DNA from 3 places in the Roseibium algicola genome. Region 3 is predicted to be linked to each of the others. Evidence: riboswitches for the same ligand, from Rfam matches in the RefSeq annotation. Region 3 holds a riboswitch; each other region holds the start of a gene.
What was found. A riboswitch is a leader RNA that binds a small molecule or an ion and turns the genes downstream of it on or off. The one in region 3 is predicted to bind cobalamin.
Positions count from the first base shown of each region.

Region 1: linked by a shared signal. The riboswitch ahead of B0E33_RS22760 (energy-coupling factor ABC transporter permease) and the one ahead of B0E33_RS31015 (hypothetical protein) in region 3 are both predicted to bind cobalamin.
Region 2: linked by a shared signal. The riboswitch ahead of cobU (bifunctional adenosylcobinamide kinase/adenosylcobinamide-phosphate guanylyltransferase) and the one ahead of B0E33_RS31015 (hypothetical protein) in region 3 are both predicted to bind cobalamin.

Region 1 covers NZ_CP019630.1:4,918,263-4,924,030, forward strand. Annotated here, with positions in the region: gene B0E33_RS22745 (EAL domain-containing protein) at 1-1,726, shown strand, start outside; gene aroQ (gamma subclass chorismate mutase AroQ) at 1,762-2,286, opposite strand; gene B0E33_RS22755 (hypothetical protein) at 2,337-2,570, opposite strand; cobalamin riboswitch at 2,895-3,105, shown strand; gene B0E33_RS22760 (energy-coupling factor ABC transporter permease) at 3,160-3,837, shown strand; gene B0E33_RS22765 (YHS domain-containing (seleno)protein) at 3,928-4,413, opposite strand; gene B0E33_RS22770 (hypothetical protein) at 4,596-4,967, opposite strand; gene B0E33_RS22775 (AraC family transcriptional regulator) at 5,151-5,768, shown strand, end outside.
Region 2 covers NZ_CP019630.1:5,857,748-5,863,515, forward strand. Annotated here, with positions in the region: gene cobN (cobaltochelatase subunit CobN) at 1-2,493, opposite strand, end outside; gene cobW (cobalamin biosynthesis protein CobW) at 2,528-3,643, opposite strand; gene cobU (bifunctional adenosylcobinamide kinase/adenosylcobinamide-phosphate guanylyltransferase) at 3,640-4,191, opposite strand; cobalamin riboswitch at 4,225-4,442, opposite strand; tRNA gene B0E33_RS27140 (tRNA-Asn) at 4,777-4,852, shown strand; gene B0E33_RS27145 (cupin-like domain-containing protein) at 5,218-5,768, shown strand, end outside.
Region 3 covers NZ_CP019630.1:5,103,041-5,108,808, forward strand. Annotated here, with positions in the region: gene B0E33_RS23630 (S9 family peptidase) at 1-1,191, opposite strand, end outside; cobalamin riboswitch at 1,335-1,547, shown strand; gene B0E33_RS31015 (hypothetical protein) at 1,655-1,933, shown strand; gene B0E33_RS23635 (DUF1636 family protein) at 1,923-2,327, shown strand; gene B0E33_RS23640 (ABC transporter ATP-binding protein) at 2,324-3,097, shown strand; gene B0E33_RS23645 (ABC transporter substrate-binding protein) at 3,115-4,050, shown strand; gene B0E33_RS23650 (FecCD family ABC transporter permease) at 4,104-5,165, shown strand; gene B0E33_RS23655 (hypothetical protein) at 5,319-5,768, shown strand, end outside.

The sequences.
Region 1 (5,768 bases), 180 kb from region 3:
CGCGCAGTCGGGCAAGGCTCAGTATTCGGAAACCGCCGACATGATCGAATACATCCTGCCGGTTTCCCGCAGCGGGGAAGTGGTGGGGTCCGTGCTGGTGCGCATTTCGAAGCACGAGCTTGCGGGTGTTCTGAGGGAAAAGATTGTTCAGGTGGTGTTGATCCTGGCGGTTCTTCTTCTTGCCTTCGTTCCGGTGATTGCTGCGCTGATGTACCGGGCAACGGCAGGTGTCAGCCGCGTGACGCAGGCAGCCAATGAGGCTGCAGCCGGTTACCTCGACTGCAATCTGGAAACTGATGCACCAGGTGAGGTGGGTGACCTGCAAACCGCGTTCCGCGGAATGATGGTCAAGCTGCGCGAGAATATTCTGCGGATCGAGGAACTCGCCTACACCGATCGCATTACCGGTTTGCCCAACAGGGCCAAGCTGGACAATGTCGCGATGACGCTGATCGACCTGCGCCCCAAGGAAACGGGCAGTGTTCTTTACATCGGACTGGACCGCTTCAAACTGATCAACGACATGCACGGACATGCCGTAGGCGACAAGCTGTTGCGGCTGGTCGGCAACCGGTTGGCCGTCCTGGTCGACGAGCTGGCCAAGCCACTGACGTCAAAACCCCCCTGCGTTGCCCGGTTTTCCGGCGACGAATTCGTCGTACTGTTACCCGGCGTCGATGATCTGCAGATGCTTGCCAAGTTGTCCAGAACGATGGTCGAGCGGCTGGGCGGGGCCTACAGAATTGGCCGGCTTTCCCTTTCTCTGACCGTCAGCGCGGGAATCGCGAGATACCCGGAGCACGGTACAACGGCCGAGGAAGTCCTGCGAAACGCCAACATGGCCATGTATGAAGCAAAGGGTGCCGGCAGGGCTCAGTCGATCGCCTACAACGATATCATTCGCGAACGGATGACCGAGCGCGAACAGATCCGGCACAGGCTGCAAAGCGCACTGAGAGACCGCACGCTATCCGTTCACTACCAGCCGAAGGTCGACATTTCGTCCGGCAAGATTGTCGGTTCAGAAGCGCTGCTGCGCTGGAACGATGCCGAACTCGGGTCCGTACCACCCTACAAGTTCATTCCCGTGGCAGAAGAATGCGGTCTGATCGTTCCGATCGGAGAATTCGTGCTGGCATCCGCGCTCTCCGACATGAAATCCCTACACCGGCAGAACGTCGATGTATCTGTCGCCGTGAACGTTGCGCCGGCGCAGCTGCAGGCAAAGGGATTTACCGGCAGAATGCTCGGGATCATCGGCGAGAGCGGGTTTTCGACGGAGAAGCTGGAACTGGAAGTGACGGAATCGAGTCTTGTCGACTATTCGCAGAACCTTCTGGATCAGATCCTGCCGATCAAGAAAGAAGGCGTCAAATTTGCAATCGACGACTTCGGCACCGGCTATTCCTCGCTGCACAGTCTCGCGAGCATGCCGTTCGACACGCTGAAGATCGACCGGTCCTTCATCATGGACATTGCCAATTGCGAGGATCGCCGGACCATCGTCGAGCTGATCCTGATGCTGGCAAGGCAGCTCAATCTCAACACAGTTTCCGAAGGGGTCGAGACCCAGTTGCAGATGGATTACATCAATCTGTGGGGCGGGACGCTCGGCCAGGGCTACTTGTGGAGCCCGGCAGTGCCGTTCGGCGAGTTCTCGCGAATGGTCACGAAGCGGGAAGAAGAGGCGAATGCGGCCGAGCCCTGGAGGCAGGCAGCCTCCTGAACTCCGATGAGGGATGTCCTGATGGCCGTATGTGTCTAGTCGTGTACGTCGACCAGACCTTCAAACAGAGCGTTCTTTGATCCGTCGGACAGGCATTCCACGGTCAGCGCCTCCGTGAAGGCCTGCTGGTCAGAGGCTTCGACGGGGCTTTCTGCGAGTAGCGTCAGGATCTCGTTGCCGAGGCGCAACAGCTCCGGACGGACATCCTTGATCAGGTCGGGTACGTTCTGCGGACGAGCTTCACCGCTCTCCCAGCGTTCGATCCAGCAGGTTTGAATGTCCTTGGCCGCATCGATCTGCGCCTGGAAAAACAAGGTGACATTGTCAGCCGACAGGCCGTTTTCGACTGCCTTTTCGCGGGCAGCATCCAGCACCACCTTTTCCCTCGGCAGATCCTCGACAGGTTTGTCGTTATCCGCTTTCCAGGCTGCAACCGACTGCATGAACGACAGACGTTCGTTGATGGCGCCGAAAAGCTTGTCAGGTGCCGCCCAGCCAGGAGTGACGGTGGAAGCAAGAAGAGATACCGCAAGAGCGGTCAGGGGGATCGATTTCAACATGGTCGAAGACTTTCACAGGTCACCGCCTGCGGCAAGTCTTTGGTTGTGGTCTACTTCTTTTCAACCGAGCGACTAATCTCGGTGATCACGCCGAATGCGACGGCGGCCATGATCTTCAATAGTCCGCTGTCGAGCGCCTGTTCGCGTGTCAGATTGCCAAGGAAAAAACCCGGTCTTGGTTCAGTGACTGCTCCAAGAGTAACGCCGGCCAGAAGTGCCAGCTGAATGCAGCCAAGGAAAAAGACGACACCAGCGATAAGCGTTCCCAATTTGGTAAAGGGCATTGCAAACTCTCATGATGTGCTTTGTATTCGAGTGAGGTTATCTTTCGTTAGGGTTTCTGCAAGTAAAAATCACAATTACCCTAAATACAGAAAAGTTTAATAAACAAAGGTTTTGATTTTCATCTTTGATTGGATTCTGCAAAGTTCAGAATTTTCAGGTGGCTGACGCAATTTCCTGAAGAAGTGTTTTGAGATCTGAAGCTTGTCGGTGATGCTGATCCGGCTGATTTCGGTGGCGGTCTTCAGGCGGCAAAATTTCGGTGCAATGTCGCATTCAGACCGAATATGGCGAAAATTCGCTTGCAGAATATCGCCAATCCTTGCAAATCTAGACGATGCGATGGTTTCGCCCGAACAAGCGTAAGGGCGGATGAAATGGGAACACGGTGAGGCGTACCCAACAGGGACCAATACCGTGGCTGCCCCCGCAACTGTATGCGACGAGCAAAGCCCTTCAAGCCACTGGAGCGATCCGGGAAGGCGGGCAGCGCAGAGACTCGCGAGCCAGGAAACCTGCCATCCAGCGGTCCCATCGGGGCCGGTTCACACCATCTGCTCGCGCACGGAGGGTGCGCAAAGGAGAAATGACATGCATATCGAACCGGGCATCGTCGACGGTGCCAAAATCGTACTCAGCTACGGCACCGCGGCTGCTTCCTTCGGCCTTCTGGGCAAAATGGCTCTCGACACAATCCGCAAAAGCGGCGTGCTCAGCCTTGCCGTCCGTTCCGTCATCACGACGGTTGCCGTATTCTGCTTCTTCGAAATCCTGCCGCATTACCCGGTCGGTGTTTCCGAAGTGCACTTTATCCTGGGCTCCACCCTGTTCCTGATGTTCGGCGCTGGTCCGGCAGCAATCGGCCTCGCTGCAGGCCTTCTGCTCCAGGGGACGCTGGTTGCTCCTTTCGACCTGCCGCAGTACGGCATCAACGTCACCACGCTGCTCGTGCCGCTGTGGGCTGTCAGCATGCTGGCAAACCGCATCATTCCGGAAAAGACCGCCTATGTTGACGTTTCCTACGTTCAGGCACTGGCTCTTTCCACCACGTTCCAGGCTGGTATCGTTGGCTGGGTTGCTTTCTGGGCATTCTACGGCCAGGGCTTCGGTGCCGAGAACATGGCTTCCGTCGGTTCCTTCGGCTTTGCCTATATGCTGGTGATCCTGGGCGAGCCGCTGGCTGACCTGGCTGTTCTGGCCGCTGCCAAGACCCTGGCGCCGCTGACCCGGAACCTTGCTTTCGAAAATCGGCTGCACAACGCGGCTTAAGTCTTCGGGCTTTTGCCGAAATCAAGTGACGAAGGGCGGCCCTGGGGCCGCCCTTTTTGTTTGTCGTTCCGACGCCTTGACAACGAACAATCAGAGCTTCGTTGCCTCGGTGGAGCGGATCTTCTTCCAGTTGGCTTCCGCCTTGGTGATCGTGCCGGACTGGTCTTTCTGGAACTCGCGGAAGATGGCCTCGTTCAGGAACAGATAAAGCTTGCCGTCCACAACAGCTGCGAACTGCGGATCGCCGTCGAACTTCTTGCCGACTGAAACACCGAAGGTGCAGAAGCCGCCGTTTTGCGGCAGGTACTGATCCGGATGCGCGGTGAAGGCATCCATGGCTTCCTGGGATGCGAAGTAATAGGCAACACCGTCGTGGACGGCCGTATATTGCGCGGTTCCGTCAATCCGGTTGCCCAGGCTGACAAAGGCCACGGGATCGACACCATGAAGACCGAGCGGGCTGCCGGCGGCCGTCAGGCCGCTGGAGGTGTTGTATTCGTCCGCGGCCATTGCCGGGGCAGAGAGAGCGGCAAGAGACAGCAGCGTTGCGGCAATGGCGGATTTCATCAAGGACATGTTCTACTCCTGAAAGGGTATGAAGGTTGAAGGCCGGATTTGCTCCGGTGCCTCTACCTTGCGTCCGAAGCTCAGGCGTCTCCATGTTCGTAAGTTCCCGAGGATTTGCAGATCGTCCGGATTGCAGTTCAAAAAAAGACACCGGCGTGAGGGCCGGTGTCATTGTGCGTTGACGGGGGCTGTCAAGCGGCCTGTGCAACCGTTTCCTGCGGTTTGGCAAGGCTGACCACTGTCAGAACGGCAATGGCGTTGACCAGGTAATAGGCGAAGTCGAGGCCGGTGAAGCCGAGTGCGAAGGGAGCTGCCAGGAACACGATGCCGACGGCAAAATCGACCGCCAGATGAACCGAATAGGGCAGAATGCGGATGATGCCGGTCTGGTGATCCGTCAGGATCGTCAGGGCCAGGGCCGCAAAGCCTGTCAGGAAGGATAGCCAGAAGGCGATCGGGTTGGATTGGCCGAGATCAAGGAATACGGGCAGGGCAATAAGGCCGATCGCGACGGGATAATCGAGATAGGCGTGCATGGTCTTGGTGACGAAGCGAACAGACATCTTTCAGGTGCTCCAGGTTGGTTTCCTGCGGGCGGATTGCCCACGAGCCCAAAGATGTTGGTCGACTTCGGTTCCATCCATGCACGAAAGTCCCTGAAAATTGACCAATCGTCCGGGAGCCTTGCGCTTTGCGGTGTTGAGGCAAAAATGCGGGAATGAGACTTCAACCGGAACCGGCCTTTCATGAAACATGACGCCCTGACCCAGATCCTGGATGCCTTGAAGCTACGGGGATCCGTCTATTTCCATACCTGCTTTTCGCCGCCCTGGGCCGTGCGGGTGCCGGCTTTCGGCAATGTCGCGCGGTTTCACATGGCAATGCGTGGTGGCTGCTGGCTGGCGGTGGACGGTGTTGACAAGCCGATCCGCCTTGCGACCGGTGACCTGGCCGTCATTCCGCACGGGGCCGCTCATATCCTGAGTGATGAACCGGGCCGTCCCGCCGCCGAAGTGGACGAGGTCGTGCGGCAATCCGGTTATACGGGGGAAGGTGCGCTCTATTACGGCGGTCCGGACGAGGAACTGGCCTGCAAACTGTTCTGTGGCCATTTCGAATTCGAGGAAGGCTCGGTACATCCGCTGCTCGATGCCTTGCCATCGGTCATTCATCTGCCCAACACACAGACGATGAACGCCTTCTGGCTGGAAGCAGTGATGCGTTTTGTTGCCAGCGAGGTGCGCGCCGGGCAGCCGGGGTCCGAGGCGATCATCCACCGATTGACGGAGATCATCTTCATCCAGGTGGTGCGAACGTTCGTCGACAGGGAGGGGGACAGGGCCGGATGCCTGGCGGCGGTGCTC
Region 2 (5,768 bases), 750 kb from region 3:
ACCTTCCAATGCCGTCAGCACCGCGCTTGTTTCTGCGTGTCCGGAGCCGGTTACAGCCGGTCGCAGAACCTGGTTTAGATCATCCAGAACAGCAAGGGTCGATTGCCACGCCTCAGGCACTCCGCGATTACCCGCAACGATTTCGCGGGCAAGAAGCTCGATACGTTCGACCGTATCGCCTTGCGATCTCCAGGGAGCCTCCAGAACATTTGCAAGGAGCTCAGGTCGACCCTGCTGCCAGGGGGCAGCGAAATCGCAATCCAGTGGATCAAATCCTTCAAAACCGAGGTCCGAAGCGATAGCCCTTTGCAGGCTCTGCTGTTCCGGCCTGTTGCCTCGCGGTACCCTTGCCAACGCAACCAGCAGATCCATCAGAAGATCGCCTTCGGGACTTTCGCCAAGAATATGCAGCCCGTCCCTGATCTGCAGTTCCTTCAGGTCGCACAAGTGAGCGTCGAGGCGCGCAAGGCGGGTTTCCTCGTCCATGGTCTCGGTAATACCGATATCCTTGTCCAGACCATGCCGCGCAGCAGTGTCCAGGATGTCCCGCGTCAATGCCTTCAGGCGGCGCGGGTCAACGCCGCTCGCCAGATAATACTCATCAAGCAGCGTCTCCAGCTCTTCGGCGACGCCATGGCTCTCCGCCCGGGCCAAAGGCGGTGTCAGGTGATCGACGATGACGGCCGAGGTCCGTCGCTTGGCCTGCGCCCCCTCGCCTGGATCATTGACGATGAACGGGTAGATGTTCGGAATTGGCCCCAGAACGGCTTCCGGGAAACAGCTTTCAGCCAGGGCCAGTGCCTTGCCGGGCAGCCATTCCAGATTGCCGTGTTTGCCGAGGTGAATGACGGCATCGACAGCGAATTGTTCCCGCAGCCAGATGTAGAAGGCGAAATAGTGGTGCGGCGGTACCAATGCCGGATCGTGGTAGGTTTCCTTCGGATCGATGTTGTAGCCACGCGCCGGCTGAATACCGACCACCTGATTGCCGAACCGGTGCAGGGCCAGGCGGAAATGGCCATCCGTTACATGAGGATCGTCCGACGGTGCTCCCCAACGATCAACAACTGCTGACCGAACAACGTCGGGCAACGTGTCGAAGGAGCGCTCGTAGTCCTGAAGCGACAAAGCCTGATATTCTTCCCTGGCTGACCGGCCCTCCAGGGCATTGGTTACGCCCGAAGTCAGGATTTCCATCAGATCGGCGGAGCTTGCTGGAACCTTGCCGGCGTCATAGCCCGCGGCGGCCATTACCTTGAGCAAATGAACACATGACGCAGGCGTGTCGAGCCCTACGCCGTTGGCAAGACGCCCGTCCCGGTTCGGATAGTTTGCCAGGATAAGGGCCGACTTCTTGGCTGCAGCCGGTTTCCGACCGAGTTTCCCCCAGGCAGCCGCAAGCGCCGCGGTAAACATGATCCGATCCGGAACAGGCGTAAAGGCAACCGGCGTCGACTGGGTGGCCTCATCGAAGACCCCTTCTTCCTTGAAGGAGACAGCACGGGTCAAGATCCGGCCGTCAATCTCCGGCAAGACGACATGCATGGCGAGGTCACGTATCGACAAGCCCTGATCACTGTCTTCCCAGCCCTCTTTGGAGGAAGACGAAAAGACGACCTGCAACACGGGTTTGCCGGGTCGATCGAGCGGTGTCGGCTGATGGGCTGCGCCGGCCTTCGAGACGGCGAAGGCAGTACCGTTCAACACGACATCAGGCGGTGCCTCATCGAACAGGCTTTCCAGAACGGCGACGGATTCCGCTTCCTTCAGGCTGGAAACATAGATCGGCAGTGCATTTACGCCGGCTTTGTCGAGAGCAGCGATCAACGCATCCAGTGGTGCGGTTTGGGCACCTTGCACCAGAGCGCGGTAGAAAGTGATCGCTGCAACAGGTCTTTCAGGATCCCGCCAGGAGGCCTTCAGTTGCGCTATATCGGGGGCGGCCTTGCCAGCAAGATAGATACCCGCGCGAGGAAGAGGCACCGGATGCGCGGGCTCTTCTCCCTTTCCGATCAGATGCGCTGCATATCTCAAGGCATTGGCGTAATTCTCCGCGCCGCCTTCCACACAGTATCGCCAAAAGCGATGCACTTCCGCTGGTGATCGGGTGGAGCGAGACGTCAGTTCTTCGTCCCACTTGTCGTCACCCGGAATAACGATCAGATCGATGCCATTCGCGCGGACTTCTTCTTCAAACCTTTCCAGGCCGTAGCGCCAGTACTCCACTCCACCCAGAATTCGCAGAACGATCAGCCGAGAGCCACGGACGGTCTGTTCGGCATAAAGGTCGACCGAATAGGGATGCGACAGGGCCATGAGATTGGCGAGCCGCAGGTCTGCACGGGCTGTTCCAAGCCGTGATTGCGCAGCGGCAAAGCTTCCCAGTTCGGTGTCTGCAGCTGACAGGAACAGAATGTCGGCAGGAGACTGGCCGAGGTCGACCGCGTCCCCACCGTCATCGATCCGGCGCGTCTGGCTGGCGAGAATGTGCATGCTTGGTCTTTATTTCCAGCTTCTATCCAGCGTGTCAGGCAGCAGCCGTCAATTCACCCAGCAGGCCACGAACCGCAGTCAGGTCGAGGCCTTTCAAACCGATCACGACCAGTCTGCCGCTGCTCTCGGCGCCGGCGGCGAACCAGGTTTCGACACGCGGTCCGACAGCTTGAACCATTGCAGGCGCTGCCTTGCCCTCGATTTTTACAGCCCCCTTGATACGCAGGACGCCTTTTTGCGCCATGGCTTCCAGAACCTTTGCCTCTGCATCTTTCAGGCTGGCGAAAGACGAGACTGCCAGCACGTGACTTTCAAAATCGTCGTGATGGTGATGATCGTGATGATGGTCGTCATGGTGATGATCATGATCATCATCATCGTGATCGTGGTCGTGGTCATCATGATGGTGGTGATGCTCGTGCCGATCAGCCATGTCGTCCTCGGCAGCAGAGCCCCTGCCGAGCAGAACTTCAATCGGAAGCGTGCCTTTTTCGGATGTCACCACATGAACCGCCGGACGAACATCGGCGGCGATTTTCTCATGCACCTGCTTCAAGGCGTCTTCAGAGACGAGATCAGCCTTGTTCAGAACGACGAGGTCTGCGCAACGCAATTGGTCGTGGAAGAGTTCTTCAACAGGACTGTCATGATCAAGAGCCTCGTCGGCGGCACGCTGCGCGGCAAGTGCATCTTCATCAAGTGCGATCCGGCCTTCGGCGAGTGCTGCAGCATCCAGCACCGTGACAACACCATCTACCGTTACCTTCGGCTTGACGCTCGGCCAGGAGAAGGCCCGAACGAGCGGCTGCGGCAGAGCCAGGCCGGAGGTTTCGATAACGATATGCTCCGGCGGATTGTCCCGCGCGAGCAGCATTTCCATGGTTGGCAGGAAATCGTCGGCAACGGTGCAACATATGCAGCCATTGGTAAGCTCAACCACTTCTTCCGCGGCGCAATCGGGATCAGCGCATCCATTCACCAGGGAACCGTCGAAGCCCATGTCCCCAAACTCGTTGACGATAAGGGCAATGCGTTTGCCATTGGCATTGGTAAGCAAATTGCGGATCAACGTGGTCTTGCCTGCTCCGAGAAACCCAGTGACGATCGTTGCCGGAATTTTTGCGCCCGGCTGCAGGGATGAAGTGGTCATAATTTGATATCCGGTTGTGATGTGGGTTTCAAAAGTATCGGCAGGCCCGCAGCAACGAAGACGACCTGTTGGCACCTATGCGCCATATCCTGGTTCAGTCGTCCCTGCACATCGCGGAACGACCTCGACAGACGGTTCTCCGGCACGATACCCATACCTACTTCGTTGGAAACGAAGACGCACGGCCCTTGAAGATCCTTCAGAACCGCGCAAAGCCGCGCCGTTTCGGCGGGGATGTCCTTGCTTGCAAACAGCAGGTTCGACAGCCACAGGGTCAGGCAGTCAACAAGAACCACCCGGTCTTGCCTGCATTCGTTTTCAAGCACCGCTGCAAGTTCGAGCTGTTCTTCCACGGTGAGCCAGGACGGGCCGCGTTGATCTTTATGAGCGGCGATCCGGCTGGCCATTTCATCGTCGTGGGCAGCACCAGTCGCGATATAGATTTTTTGCAGACCGGTTTCATGGACAAGCTTTTCCGCGAACCGGCTTTTTCCGGAGCGGGCACCGCCGAGGACCAGCGTTGTCCTCTCGCCGTTTGAATGCGTCATTCCTTCTCCCAGCCGTCCGCCCGACAGCGCCATAGGGTTGACAATGTGACGGCCGGTCTCCTGGCTTGCGGCTCAGCGCGGTCTGTACCCCTTCCCGGCCCCATCAGGACGCCAGTGGTTTTCGTACAGCCACTCACCGCTCACAGTTGCGGGGGCAGCTCCGGATCTGGACTTGAAAAAGACCGCACCGGATTCCCGTTTCATCCGGATCAGGCAAGGCCTTTTCCGGAACCGTCAGTTTCTTCCTAAACGTATCTTGAGGCCGACACAAGCAGCAGAAAGTCGCTGACGGCTAACCTTGAAAATCGGCCAGGCAATCAAGACGGACGCCTTCTTGCGCCAAAGTCAGAAAAAGGCACAGCCGATTTAGCCTGCGCGGGGTGTTCCAATCGTCGCGAAACGTAGGGTTTTCCAAGCTCGACAGAACGCCTAGCCATCTGAAATATATCGAGTTTTCCACACCGAGATCAAAAAAATGACGGCTTGATGAAAAAAACGCCCTCGGGGGCTTGGCAAACGGATCAAGCCTTTGATATACGCATCTCCATCGACGGGGCGGCAACGCGCTGGCCCCGAGCGTGGTGATCCCCAGTAGCTCAGTTGGTAGAGCAAGCGACTGTTAATCGCTGGGTCGCTGGTTCGAGTCCGGCCTGGGGAGCCATCACCACCTCTTATTAATCCTCCCGAATGCTGCATTTCTGAAGACCGGAACGCTGTTCAGTGTTCGGGTTGATCTTATTCTCGGGTGATCTTGCAGCAATCTGCACCGCCTCAATAATCGACAGCCATTTGATGCGAGCGCGTCTTTCGCAGCAGTAACGTTCCGTACCATCTTCCTAAAGAACATTTCCTGGCTACGTATAAAACGAAGATCGCTCCTCCATTGGCTCTGCGTTGTTGAATAGCGCTTCTTGATAAAGCTCCAGGTTGCTCCTATCGTGATTTCTCCTAGGGGAGCATCATGAAGAAACGCAGCTAAATCCAGCGCCCCTGAACCCGCAAATCTTCAAATGCGTGGTACCTTTTATGAGCGGCGACAACACGCACACCATTGCCACCGTAACCGCAGCGCCAGGTTATGCCGAATTTCTTGAAGCCTACTGCGACAAGGAACAGCCCCTGCTGATCAAGGGATTGGCGAAAAACTGGCCCGCGCGGGAAAGGTGGCAATCCGGCCGATTACGAGCAGAGCTTCATACGCTGCCAAAGGTCCGCGACAGAGGTGTCTTTTTCGTCAGCCGCTCACCGGTACTGGAACAAGATATCGAGATGCCGGAATTCCTGAAGGAGATCCTCGCATCCGACCGGATAATGCAAGATTCCGTTGCCTGGAGATTCTGGATCAACAGCAGGAACAACCGGACTGAGTTTCACTACGATACCAACGCCGAGAATGTCATCACCGTTCAGGTGAAGGGTCGTAAGGAATGGGTACTGGTTTCCCCCGAAACACCGTTACCGTGCTACCCGTTCACCAACTTCTCTCTGCTGAAAGACGAACAGCGACTGCTGCGAAACAAGCGATTCTACAAATTCGATCTGGAGGAAGGTGATCTTCTCTATCTGCCTCCCCATTG
Region 3 (5,768 bases):
CGTTGTCATCGAGGAATAGGTGAAGCGGATCGTGCTCGTGTCGAACTCGTAGCCGCCGCCAAGGCCGAGCGAATAGGCTTCCTCGTCGAAGGCGATGGAGTACTCGATGTTGTCTGCAAGCCGGCGGATCACGATGCGCGGCAAGCCGTCTTCGCGCTCCAGCCGCGTCATGAAGGACTTGTAGACGCAATGCGACAGGATCAGGCATCCTGCCTTGTGGGGCACAAGATCGGACCAGTTTTCGCGGCCGGGATTGCCTTTCGGCGCAGTGACGATCTTGAAGTCCTCGGCGCCGCCTGCGTTGGTCAGGATGTAGAGTGTGTCGCCGTGATCGTCGATGGAATACTCGATACCGGTCTCGCGCTCTGCGACAAGCACCGGTTCGGCGGTCGGGTCGGTGGCCGGGATCATCCAGACTTCGGACGTCTCGTGATCATGAATGTCGATGACGATGGTGTCGCCGGACTGGGTCTTGCCGACGCCCATGAAGAAGCCGGCATCCTTTTCCTCGTAGACGAGAACGTCGCTCGCCGGGTCGGAACCGACTTCGTGACGGAAGAGTTTCGAGGGCCGGTGGTTGGCGTCGAGGCGAACGTAGAACACATAGCGGCTGTCTTCCGAGAAGACGCCGCCGCCGCCCGTGTCCTCGATGGCGTAGTCGAAATCCTTGGCAGACTGGGCGTCGCGCAGCTTCAGTGAATAATATTCCGAGCCCTTGTCGTCATAGGCCCAGGCGATGAGCGCGTGATCCGTCGACTGGCTGACGCCGCCGATCCGGAAATATGCCGTTCCTTCTGCTTCCTTGTCGCCATGGAGAAGAACCGTTTCCGCGCCGCCGTCACGCGGGGTGCGAAAGAAAACCGGTTGCTGGCCGCCGGTTTCATACTTGAGGCCGTAAGCGAAAGGCCCGTCGGGCGCCGGAACCGAGCTGTCGTCTTCCTTGATGCGGCCGCGCATCTCCGCAAAAAGCTTCTCCTGCAGAGTCTTCGTCGGTGCCATCTGCGCTTCGTGATAGGCATTTTCCGCTTCCAGATAGCTGCGGATGTCGGCATCCAGCACGGACGGGTCCTTCATGACCTCCTGCCAGTTGTCCGCCCTCAGCCAGGCGAAGTCGTCCTGGCGGGTAATGCCGTGGGTCTCAAGGGTGAGGGGGCGCGCTGCGGCGCGCGGGGGAAGGGCGTCCTGTTTCATGGATCGGAGGTAAGATTTTTGAGCCTTGAAGGCAAGGGTCAATACTGCCTAGGCGGCTGGGTGTTTCCGCTTCCAGGCAATCCTGTCGTGCTTTCAGACAAGAGCAGCGACCCGCAAAAGTCTTTGACATTTTTCAGGCGTTCGCGCACTTAGGAAGAGATGGTTCCCGACTCCGAACTCCGGACCGGGATTAAAAGGGAACACGGTGCGACGAGCCCGAAAGGCTGCAAATCCGTGACTGCCCCCGCAACTGTGAGCGGTGAGCAAACCTGAAAGCGCCACTGGGGAGACCCCGGGAAGGATCAGGCAAGCAATGACCCGCAAGTCAGGAGACCTGCCATTTCACCTTAAACCTTAACCCGGGCGGGGTGCCCCGGAGGAGTGAGTGACATGGCCAATCGGCACCTGCCGGCAAAGTTGCACATTCGGTTCCTGACTGCCCCGCGAAATCGCGGAGGGCGATATGAACCGGAAATTTTCTGCTGAATTCTCAAGACTTGCTAACCTCCTGACCGAGGCTGATCCGCTGGCGACGCGCGCAGCACGCGCGATGGTTCCCGATGGGCTGCAAAAATCTGTTGTCAGCGAGAATATAGGTAATGTAATAACATTACATGATGATTGTTCCAAACGTACCCGATCCGGCCGTGCCCAGTGCAACGAGGAAAGCAATGCCTTTGCTTTTCCGCAGCCTCCTGTCGGTTCACTGGCAGAAGCCGTGGAGGCGCGTCATGAGCAATGATCCGCACAAGATATTTGTCTGCACGACCTGTCGTCACAATGGGCAGACTTGCCATCCCGGATATGGGCTGATCTGCAAGCTGAAAAGTGCAATGGCACAGGCAGTGCCTGTGGTTGGAGACGAATTCGAAATCAGTGGAACAGCCGACATGGAGAGCTGTTCGAGACCTTGCACGCTGGCATTCAAGGCCACCGACAAGGCGATCTACCTCTTTGGGGACATTGAGGACGATACGGACATCGACGACCTGGTCGACTACGCCAATCGGTATCGCCAGATTGAAAATGGATGCGAGGTGACCGAGGAAAACCACGGCAAGCGCTGGAGCGCATCGCAAGGCCGGCTTCCGGCAGCGATGATCGTTTCGGAAGCTGACGGGACGGCGTTCTCATGACGGGGGTCGATCTGTTTGTCCGGGAGGTCAGCTGGAAGACGGGGCAGGGCAAAACCATTCTGCATCCGCTCAGCTTCGATCTGCCTGCCGGTGAGGTTCTTGGAATTGCCGGCGCCAATGGTGCTGGCAAATCCACCCTGTTGCGGCTGCTCTATCGCTTCCTGAAACCGAAAACGGGCGAAATCCTTCTGGATGGCACGGATCTCTGGCACATCAGTGCCAGGGAGGCCGCCAAAACGATCGCCGCCGTGCTTCAGGAGCAGCCGACCGATTTTGCCTTGACCGTACGCGAGATCGTCACACTCGGTCGGCGTCCCCATGCAACCGGTATTGCCGGCGCAGGCAAGCGGGACGCCGAGATCGTTGATGACTGTCTCGGGAAAATGGATCTGCTGTCCTATGCAAAAAGAGCCTTCGGCACATTGTCAGGGGGGGAAAGGCAACGGGTGATGGTGGCCCGGGCGCTGGCGCAAGAACCAAGGCTTCTGGTGCTGGATGAGCCGACGAACCATCTGGACATCCGTCATCAGCTCGAGATCGTCGAGCTGATTGCCGATCTGGACATTACCATTGTCACGAGCCTGCACGACCTCAACCTGGCAAGCCGTGTCTGCGACAAGGTCTTGCTGTTGCATGAGGGCCGACTGGTTGCCCAGGGAATGCCGGAGACGGTGCTAACCCCCGGCAACATTGAGCAAGCCTATTCGGTACAGGTCCGACTGGAGCAACTGTCTGCCAGCCGCGAGCGCTACCTGACCTTCCATCTTTGAATTTCTGGAGACTTAATATGAAAAAAATTGCCCTGGGCCTCGTGCTCACCTTTCTGTCTGTACCGGCAATTGCGCAAACGACCGTGGAAAGCTGCAACCGCACGGTGACCTTCGACACGCCGCCCAAAGCAGCCGTTTCGAATGACGTCAACCTGACGGAGATGATGCTGGTACTTGGCCTGCGCGACCGCATGGTTGGATATACCGGCATTTCAGGCTGGAAGACGCTGGACGCGGAAATGCGTGAGGGCGTTGCCGAACTTCCGGAACTCGCGTCGAAATATCCGAGCAAGGAAGTGCTGATCGGGGCCGACGCCGATTTCTTCTTCGCCGGCTGGAACTACGGCATGAAGGTGGGCGGTGAAGTGACGCCTGAAACGCTGGAGCCGTTCGGCATCAAGGTCTACGAGCTGACCGAATCCTGCATTCATATCGGCGACAAGCCGAAGGCGTCTCTGCAGGATCTCTATAACGACCTCCTCAACCTCGGAAAGATCTTCGGTGTTGAAGACACAGCTCACGATCTTGTTGCGGCCTACAAGCTGGAGCTGGACCGGATCGCGGCAACGGTGCCTGCTGGTGAAGAGCCGCTGCGGGTCTTTGTCTACGACAGCGGCGAGGACAAGCCCTTCACCGCCGGACGATATGCCATGCCGACAGCGCTCATCGAGGCAGCCGGCGGCGTCAACGTGATGGACGATTTTGAAAAGAGCTGGGCGACCATCGACTGGGAAACCGTGGTGGAAAAAGACCCGGACATGATTGTGATCGTCAACTACGGCGAAGTGACGGCTGACCAGAAACGCGACTTCATGAAACACAATCCCGCTCTGGCCAATATTGCAGCCGTCAAGAACGACCGTTTTGTCGTGCTGGACTATGTCGAAGCAACCCCGGGGCCGCGGAACCTCAAGGCCATCGGAAAGCTCACCGAAGCGTTCTGGGGAGAGTGAGCCTTGCAGAAGATGCTTCGAACTGCCGTTGCAGGCAGAAACGATAGACCGGCATGAGCCTGCTCACGGCCAAAAGCGCTGGCCTGCGCCGGTTGCGGGGGAATGGGGTATTGCTTCTGGCCGGCGTGCTGGTGCTGGCTATTTCCATTGTAGCCGCCATCGGTGCAGGTGCGGTGCCGATCCCGGGCAGCACTGTCTTCAAGGTCCTCGTCAACGGCGTGGTGCCCGGCTATTTCGACGTGGACTGGTCCAAGGGCCGGGAGGCTATCGTCTGGGAGATCCGGTTTCCGCGGGCGCTGCTGGCCGGGTTTGTCGGCGCTGGTCTGGCCGTTGTCGGCGCCGCCCTGCAATCTGTCACGCGCAATCCCCTGGCCGATCCGCATCTGCTCGGCATTTCGTCCGGTGCAGCGGCTGGCGCCATTCTTGCGCTGTTGCATACTGGTCTTTTTCTGGGGCTGATGACCGTTCCGCTGATGGCATTCGCCGGTGCGTTGGCGGCAACTTTTCTGGTGCTCGGGGTGACGCGGTTTGCATCTGCAACCAGTGCCGACCGGCTGGTGCTGGCCGGTGTGGCCGTGTCCTTCATCATCATGGCGATCGCCAATATCCTGATTTTCCTGGGCGATCCGAGGGCAACGCATACGGTTGTCTTCTGGATGCTGGGCGGTCTCGGTCTTGCCCAATGGGCTCAGCTGCCGTTTCCGCTCGGCATTCTGCTGCTGGTGGCGCCGTATTTTCTGCTGCGGTCTGCCGATCTCAATGCGATGACCATCGGCGATGAAACAGCGTCGACGCTCGGCATTCCGGTTGCCCGGTTCCGTCTCACGGTATTTGTGCTGGGAGCTCTGATCACCGGTGTGATGGTAGCCTTTTCAGGCATCATCGGCTTTGTCGGGCTGATGGTGCCGCATATTGCCCGCTTCCTGGTAGGGGGCAATTATAGCCGGGTTCTGCCGGCATCGATGATGCTTGGCGCAATCTTTCTGATCTGGGCGGACATCATCGCACGAACGCTCCTGTCCCCCGAGGATATGCCTATCGGCATTGTCACCGGGCTGATTGGCGGCATTTTCTTCGTGCTCCTCCTGCGCTCCCGCACGGGCCAGGCACACTAGACCCTCGCACGGACCGCTTTCGGCCGTTCAACCGGGCCTGGTTGAACGGTCGCCGGTCAGAGCGAGGCTCAAGGTTCGTTGTGGCAGATCTCGACGGTTTCCATCAGGCAGCATTCGTATAGTGTTGCCCTATCGAGACCAAAACGGACCCACATGGACAAACTTCCCACCAATCTTGCGGAATTCACACACATCCGGATCATCATCGGCATGGTGATCGGGCTGGGTGTTGCGCGGCTGCTCAATGGCCTCGCGCGGTATGTTCAGCATCCCCAACGCGAAGAGATCTACAGCGTGCACCTTGGGTGGTCGTTGTTCATGCTTTTGTCCGTCGTTCACTTCTGGTGGTTCGAATTCGCACTCGGCCGCATTCAGGTCTGGACATTCGAAAGCTATCTGTTCGTCATCGCCTTTGCCGCACTCTACTTTTTTATTACGGCCGTGCTTTATCCGGACAAGATGGGCGAATACGCCAGCTACAAGGATTATTTTCACGCCAGGCAGACCTGGATCTACGGCTTGCTTGCCCTGATGTTCGTGCTCGACATCGTGGACTCGCGGCTGAAGGGGATCGATTATTTCAACGATCTTGGAACCGCGTAT